Regions from separate parts of the Arthrobacter sp. YAF34 genome, predicted to be linked through region 1. Evidence: riboswitches for the same ligand, from Rfam matches in the RefSeq annotation. Region 1 holds a riboswitch; each other region holds the start of a gene.

Region 1 (2,191 bases):
TCCGCGCCGAAGGCGACGTCGTCGCCGAGGCGGGAGAGCACCACCTGGGTCTCCGGATCCTGCTGCACCAGCCCGGCGCGGCCGCGCTGCGCCCGCGGCGGGGCGCCGTCGATCAGGAGGCTTCCGGTCTCGTCTGAGTCGTCGGAGTCGCCGGCCGGCCCGGACGCGCCGTCTCCGAGCACACCAGCCAGGGCGTGGAGCAGGGTCGACTTGCCGGCGCCGGAGGGGCCCAGCAGGAGCACGCGCTCCCCGGGCCGGATGTCCAGGTCAAGGCCGTTGACGGCCGGCTTGGACCGGCCGGCGTGCCGCCAGCCCCAGCCGCGTGCCGTTACGGCGGCCGGCCGGACGCCCGTTGGGGATGTCATGAATCGTCTACACCGTTTCAGAGGGGTTTGGAGGTGCGGTTCAGGAGAAGACGGGCTCCGTGGCGGCCTTGCGCGAGGCAAAGGAGGCAAGCACGCCCGTCTTGGCCAGGCCGCGGGTGGCCAGCCACGCCAGTCCGCCGGCAATCACGGCGCCCGAGATGGTGGTGAAGACGATGTAGGCGAGTTTGTCCCCGGCTTCGTAGGCGATGTTCCAGCCCCACGGCAGGAACGAGTCGTTCAGGCCGCAGAAGAGGCCCGCGCCGGCACCGGCCAGCACCGATACCGGCAGGTTGAACTTCTTGTAGAGGAAGGCCGCGAAGACCAGTTCCGCGCCGAGGCCCTGCAGGACGCCGGAGATCAGGACCGTGGTGCCGTATTGCGAGCCCATGATGAGCTCGCCCGTGGCCGCCACGGTTTCGCAGAAGAGGGCAGCGCCGGGCTTGCGGATGATGAGCATGCCCAGCACCGCGGGGATCATCCATCCGCCGGCGTAGAGTCCGCTGAGCGGCGGGTAGAGCGCGCTGAGGGGGGTTGAAATCAGGTTGGCGCCCTGATCCCAGGCCCAGAAGATGACGCCGCCGGCCACGGCAATCAAGGCGGCCACCACAATGTCCACTACCCGCCAGGCGTAGTTGTGCCGGGCGGATGAGCGGCTGGCCGAACCAGGCTGTGCTGAAATATCTGTCATGTCGTCCTCCTGAGGAACAGGAGGGGAGGGTGCGGCCGGCCGCGGCTTCCGCCGCCCTCCGGGCACCCTGAGAACTCGACTCCCTTGCGCCGGTACTAACCGGATCAGGTTCGAGGGTCTGCGGCTGTCCGCACTCTCAGCGCCCACCGATGTTCTCCCCGGATTCTTCCGGCGATGCCCGACGGCGGCGCTCCCCTGTCGTGATTATTTCGCCCTTGTGGGCTGGCTCAGTTTACACCCGGACGGCCGGGTTTTCAGCGGCGTTCCGTCACAATCCGGGCCGGACAGCGACGGTCCCGGCGGGCGGGAACGCCGTGGTTGGTAGAGTCGTCGTGTCGGACACCCGGACCCGCCAGCGGGCGGCCTCGCCCCCACCGGAAAGCTGGAAATATTTTGACGCACATACCGGCCACGCACGGTCCCTCCCGGGAATACGACCCCGACTCGAACGAGCCGCAGCCGCACGGATCCCTGGCGGCCCTCATCGGCCGCGTGCTGGCCGAGATGGATGCGCTCCAGTTCGCATCCTTCAGCAAGGACGACGCCCTGGACCTCGGGCTCCTCCTGGTCGAGTTGGGCAGGCAACGCTCGCTGCCCATCGCCGTCGACATCACCAAAGGCGAACAGGTGCTCTTCCACGCCGCGCTGGACGGCGCCACACCGGACAATGAGCGCTGGATCAACGCCAAGAAGCGCACGGCCCAGCGGTACGAGGTCCCTTCCTTGCTGGTGGGCCTCCGGGCCCGCGCGGCCGGAGGAAGGATCGAGGACAACGCGTGGTTCGATCAGACGGAGTTCGCCGCCCACGGCGGCGCGTTCCCGATTTACCTGCGCGGCACAGGGGCCGTGGCGGTCGTCACCGTCTCCGGGCTGCCCCAGAAGGCGGACCACGACCTCGTCGTCGAGGCGCTGCGGACGGTCCTCACACCGGGATCCTAGGCGGCGCCAGTGCCGGCGTCCTCCGGGACAGCCGGATCAAGGCAATTCCCACCGCCGTGAACCAGGCCCACATCAGGATGCCGTACACCAGGTAGATCTCTGGAACGGCGAACCGGAGTGCCTCCGCCGCGGTGGCATAGCGGAGCTGCATGTCGGACCCGACAGGGCCCGGCGCGAGCGTGCCGGCCGCGTTCGCGTA
Region 2 (2,191 bases), on a different contig from region 1:
CCGTTGGCCACCACGGTTTCCGCGGCGAGCACGGAACCGCCGCCGGCAAGCCGGGCCCCCGCAACGCGTCCGCCTTCCCAGAGCAGCCCCGCCGCGCGGCGCCGGACCAAGCTGCCGCGGCCGGCGGCGCCGAGCAACTCCGAGATCCGGGCGATCAGCAGGCGGGGGTCCACCTGGTGGTCGGCCGGGATGTCGAAGGCGCACGAAATGCCGGGGCTCAGCAGGGGCTCCCGGCCTCGCGCCTCGCGCACAGTCAGGGGTTCCACGGTGAGGCCGCACGCCTGCTGGACTTCCCGGAGATCCGCGAGGGCGCGCCGGTCCGCCGCGTCGGCTCCGACGGCGAGCGTCGGCGTCGTCAAATAGCCGGTCCCGGACGCGGTGTTGGGTGCCGTGCCGGTGGCACCGGCGTCGATCCCGGCCGCGAACCCGGGCCACAGCCGGGACGACTCGAGCATCAGTTCCAGCAGCTGCTCTTCCTGGTAGTGCAGTTCGCTGACGGGGGCCAGCATGCCTGCCGCGGCCCAGCTGGCCCCGCTGCCGGGCGCGTCATCGATCACGACCACCGACCGGCCGGCGCGGCTGGCCTCGAAGGCGATGCCGTGGCCGATCACGCCGCCGCCGATCACCGCAACGTCGGCCGTGATCTCGTCGGCTGGGATTTCCGCTGCCGGGATCTCCCCTGCTGGGATGTCCGCATGAGCGGTGCGCCGTGCCGGCTTCCCCTCAGCGGCACCGGGCCCGGCGTCACAAACCCGGGAAGCGGCGTCATCTGTGCCTTCGGCTGCATGGCTTGCTCGTGTGCCCATGAACAATTCCTTCCCTACGCCGGTACTAACCGGATCAGGTCAAGCGGTCGGCTCTGACGCCCTCTCAGCCGGGCAGCGTTGGCATGGCCGCTGCGGGCTCCCGCGGTATGCGCCCAGTTTAGAGGAACTAGGCTTCTCTCATGAGCCAGGATTCCCTCCACACCACTGCCCGCCTCTACTTGTGCACCGATGCCCGCCGGGACCGCGGCGACTTCGCGGACTTCGTGGACGCCGCGTTCACCGGCGGGGTGGACATCATCCAGCTGCGCGACAAATCGCTCGAAGCAAGCGAGGAACTCGAACTCCTGGAGGTCCTGCACGCCGCAGCGCAGCGCCACGGCCGGCTGTGGGCCGTCAATGACCGGGCGGACATCGGCTCCCTGTCGGGGGCGCCGGTGTTCCATGTCGGGCAGAAGGACATTTCCCTTGACGCCGCCCGCGGTTTCCTCGGCAAGGACACCGTGATCGGCCTGTCCACCCACAGCCCCGAACAGGTGGACGCCGCCATCGCTTCCTCGCCCGGGCGCAAGGGACTCGACTACTTCTGCGTGGGACCCGTGTGGGCGACTCCCACGAAACCGGGACGGGCCGCCGTCGGCCTCGACCTGGTGCGTTACGCCGCCGAGGCGACCGGCCGGGCCGGGAGCCCGTTGCCGTGGTTCGCGATCGGCGGCATCGACCTCGGCAATGTGGAGGAAGTCGTCGACGCCGGCGCCCGGCGGATCGTTGTGGTCCGGGCCATCACCGACGCCGATGATCCGGCCCACGCCGCCGGCGCACTGCTGGCGGCACTGGACGCCGCTGATTCCTGACCACGCTTCGCGGCAAGGCTAGCCGGCGAGACCCAGCCCGGCCATCCGGCGCGAATGGTTCGCCGCGAGCTCGACTGTCAGGGAGTCGACCAGCTCCTTGGCGCCGGCGTCGTCCAGGCCCGACAGGCCGCCAAGGAGCGGGTACTCCAGGCTCACCCGCTGGGCCAGGGTCAGGGCCTCGCCCAGCAGGCGCCTGGCCCACAGCGCCAGGCGCGACGCCAGCCGCGGGTCATCTGCCAGGGCCGCCTTGAGCCGCTCCTGCAGCACGGCCGTGGCTTCCTCGGCGGACTGGATCTGCCCGATCAGCTCCCGGGTCCCGGCGTCGACATACCGGGCGACCGCGCGGTAGTAGTCCGCGTAAAGTGTGTCGATCACGTAGGCCTTCATGAGCGACTCGTACCAGTCCGCCGGGCGGGTGCGCTCGTGGAAGTGGTCCACGGAAGGCTGAAACCGCAGCATAGCGACCTCGGCATCCACGCCCATGCCCTCGAGCCTGGCCCGGACGAGCTCGTAGTGCTGAAACTCGACAACCGCGATCCTGCCCAGCACCGCACGGTCATGCAGCGTCGGCGA
Region 3 (2,191 bases), on a different contig from region 1:
GGGCCGTGGCCGCGCTGGCTGCCCCGGCCGGCGGGACCCTGCTGCCCGCGCCGGCTACTCGTGACATCCTGCACGTGATGGAAGTGGTGGACCGGGCCGTTGCCGGTGCCGACGTCCAGGGCCGAGGCTTCGCGAAGCGCGCCGAGCAGCCAGGGCTTGACCTCCCGCAGCGCCGCTTCCCAGTCCCCCACCCGGGCCTGCACGGTGGCCATGGCCGAGGACAGCGAGCAGCCGGTGCCGTGGCTGTTGCGCGTGGCGATCCGCTCCCCCGGCACCACCACGGTCTCCTGGCCCAGCAGCCCTGCGGTGTTGACCAGCGCGTCCGGGCAGCCGGCGTCGGGCTGTCCGGCGCCCGACGGCCCCGACTGAAGGTGGCCGCCCTTGACCAGGACGGTGGTGCCGGTCTGGGCGGCCAGCCGCTTGCCCTGGGCCAGGGCCTCCGCCCAGTCCTCGGCGGCAGGCTCTTTGAGCAGGATGGCGAGTTCGGCGAGGTTGGGTGTGATGAGGTCCGCCAGCGGCAGGAGGGCCTGCAGGGCGGCCTCGGCCGATTCCTGCAGCAGCCGGTCGCCGCTGGTGGCGACCATCACCGGGTCCAGGACCACGACGGCGGGCCGCACTTTTTCCAGCCAGCCGCGGACGGCGTCAATCACCGTTGCGTCGCCGAGCATCCCGATCTTGGCGGCATCGATGCCGATGTCATCGCTGATCGCGTCCAGCTGCGCGGTGAGGAACGCCGCCGGAGGCACGTGAACGGCGCGCACGCCCTGGGTGTTTTGCGCGGTGAGGGCCGTGATGGCGGCCATGCCGTAGCCGCCGTTGGCTGCGATGCTCTTCAGGTCGGCCTGGATCCCGGCCCCGCCGGACGGGTCCGAGCCGGCGATGGCCAGCACGCGGGGAATGTGGCGCGGCTCGGGGTGCTCGCCGAGCCGAACCTTGCCGGGCAGAAAATTGGCCGGAAGAAAATCCCTGGACAGAGAATCACTGGACAGAGAATCACTAGACAGAGAATCACCGGACAGAAACTCGGACGGATTCGATGGTGCGGGCACGTCAGACATCCCTTCGCCGGTGCTAACCGGACAGGTTCAACGGGTGTGGATCTCAGCCGGCCCGATGCGCGGCACCCCGTGTCAGGGCTCCAGCCTAGCGTTGCCTCCGGGATGTCCGGTTAACGGCGAAACGGGCCCGGCCCGGGCCGCGGCAGGTGCCTTGGCTTCGTGAACCGATCCGGCCGCAGCCTGGCGCGTTGCCTCGCGATGCTCCACGGACGTCTCGTTGGCCGCCCCCTGGGCGCGGCTGGCGCTCCGGTTGCGGCGGCCGCGGCGGCCGCGCGTCGACCCGGTGTCCGCTGCCGGTGAGGACGGCGCCTCGGCAGCGGACTGTTCCTGCTTGGCTTCCTGCTTGGGTTCCTGCTTGCCTGCCTCGGCGTCGCCCAGGTTCGCGAACGCCTCGGTCAGCAGATCCAGCGTCAGGGCTGGCTCCTGCGCGTCCTCCGCGTGCTCGACGAAGGGCAACGCGACTTGCTCGCCGCCGAACGTCAGCACGGTCGCGGGGCGGCCGGCTGCCTCGTCGGCGGCTGCGAGCTTCGTGACGGCGTCGACGGCGGCCTTGCGGGCCCCCGCGTCGCTGACGGCGGCGGCCTCGCCGTCGTGCAGGTGGGCGGCGTGCGCCGCGGCAGCAATGTTCGCCAGCGCGGCACGCGTTGCTTCAGCCTTGGCGTGGCGTTCGGCCTCGGTGGGCTCGGCGTGGACAGCGGCCGGCGCCGACGGCGCGGCCGGCGTGCCCTCAGTGCCCTGGCTTCCCCGGCCGCGGCGCCGGCTCTTACGTTCGGTGCGGGCGGCAGGCGCGGCCTCGGCGCGCGGCACGTAGTGCTCCGCGGCGACCGTGTTGGCGCGGCGGTGTTCGACGGGCTCGTCGTGGGTGACGATGCCGCGGCCGGCGCAGGCCTCACACTGCTCGCCGAAGACTTCCAGCAGCCCGGTGCCCATCCGCTTGCGGGTCATCTGCACAAGGCCCAGCGAGGTCACCTCGGCCACCTGGTGCTTGGTGCGGTCCCGGCCCAGGCACTCCACCATGCGGCGCAGCACAAGGTCACGGTTGGATTCGAGCACCATGTCGATGAAGTCGATCACGATGATGCCGCCGATGTCGCGCAAGCGCAGCTGCCGGACGACCTCCTCGGCCGCCTCCA

What was found. A riboswitch is a leader RNA that binds a small molecule or an ion and turns the genes downstream of it on or off. The one in region 1 is predicted to bind thiamine pyrophosphate.
Region 2: it holds a riboswitch for thiamine pyrophosphate, as region 1 does, so the genes downstream of both, thiO (glycine oxidase ThiO) here and AB4Y72_RS13785 (ECF transporter S component) in region 1, are expected to answer to the same signal.
Region 3: it holds a riboswitch for thiamine pyrophosphate, as region 1 does, so the genes downstream of both, AB4Y72_RS15345 (bifunctional hydroxymethylpyrimidine kinase/phosphomethylpyrimidine kinase) here and AB4Y72_RS13785 (ECF transporter S component) in region 1, are expected to answer to the same signal.

What each region holds. Positions count from the first base shown of each region.
Region 1 is NZ_JBFRCV010000010.1:135,532-137,722, forward strand. Features, by position in the region: gene AB4Y72_RS13780 (ABC transporter ATP-binding protein) at 1-365, opposite strand, end outside; gene AB4Y72_RS13785 (ECF transporter S component) at 406-1,053, opposite strand; TPP riboswitch at 1,117-1,260, opposite strand; gene AB4Y72_RS13790 (heme-degrading domain-containing protein) at 1,447-1,992, shown strand; gene AB4Y72_RS13795 (hypothetical protein) at 1,976-2,191, opposite strand, start outside.
Region 2 is NZ_JBFRCV010000008.1:180,130-182,320, forward strand. Features, by position in the region: gene thiO (glycine oxidase ThiO) at 1-806, opposite strand, end outside; TPP riboswitch at 800-920, opposite strand; gene thiE (thiamine phosphate synthase) at 947-1,618, shown strand; gene AB4Y72_RS11905 (ferritin-like fold-containing protein) at 1,637-2,191, opposite strand, start outside.
Region 3 is NZ_JBFRCV010000012.1:137,970-140,160, forward strand. Features, by position in the region: gene AB4Y72_RS15345 (bifunctional hydroxymethylpyrimidine kinase/phosphomethylpyrimidine kinase) at 1-899, opposite strand, end outside; TPP riboswitch at 1,041-1,138, opposite strand; gene AB4Y72_RS15350 (Rne/Rng family ribonuclease) at 1,131-2,191, opposite strand, start outside.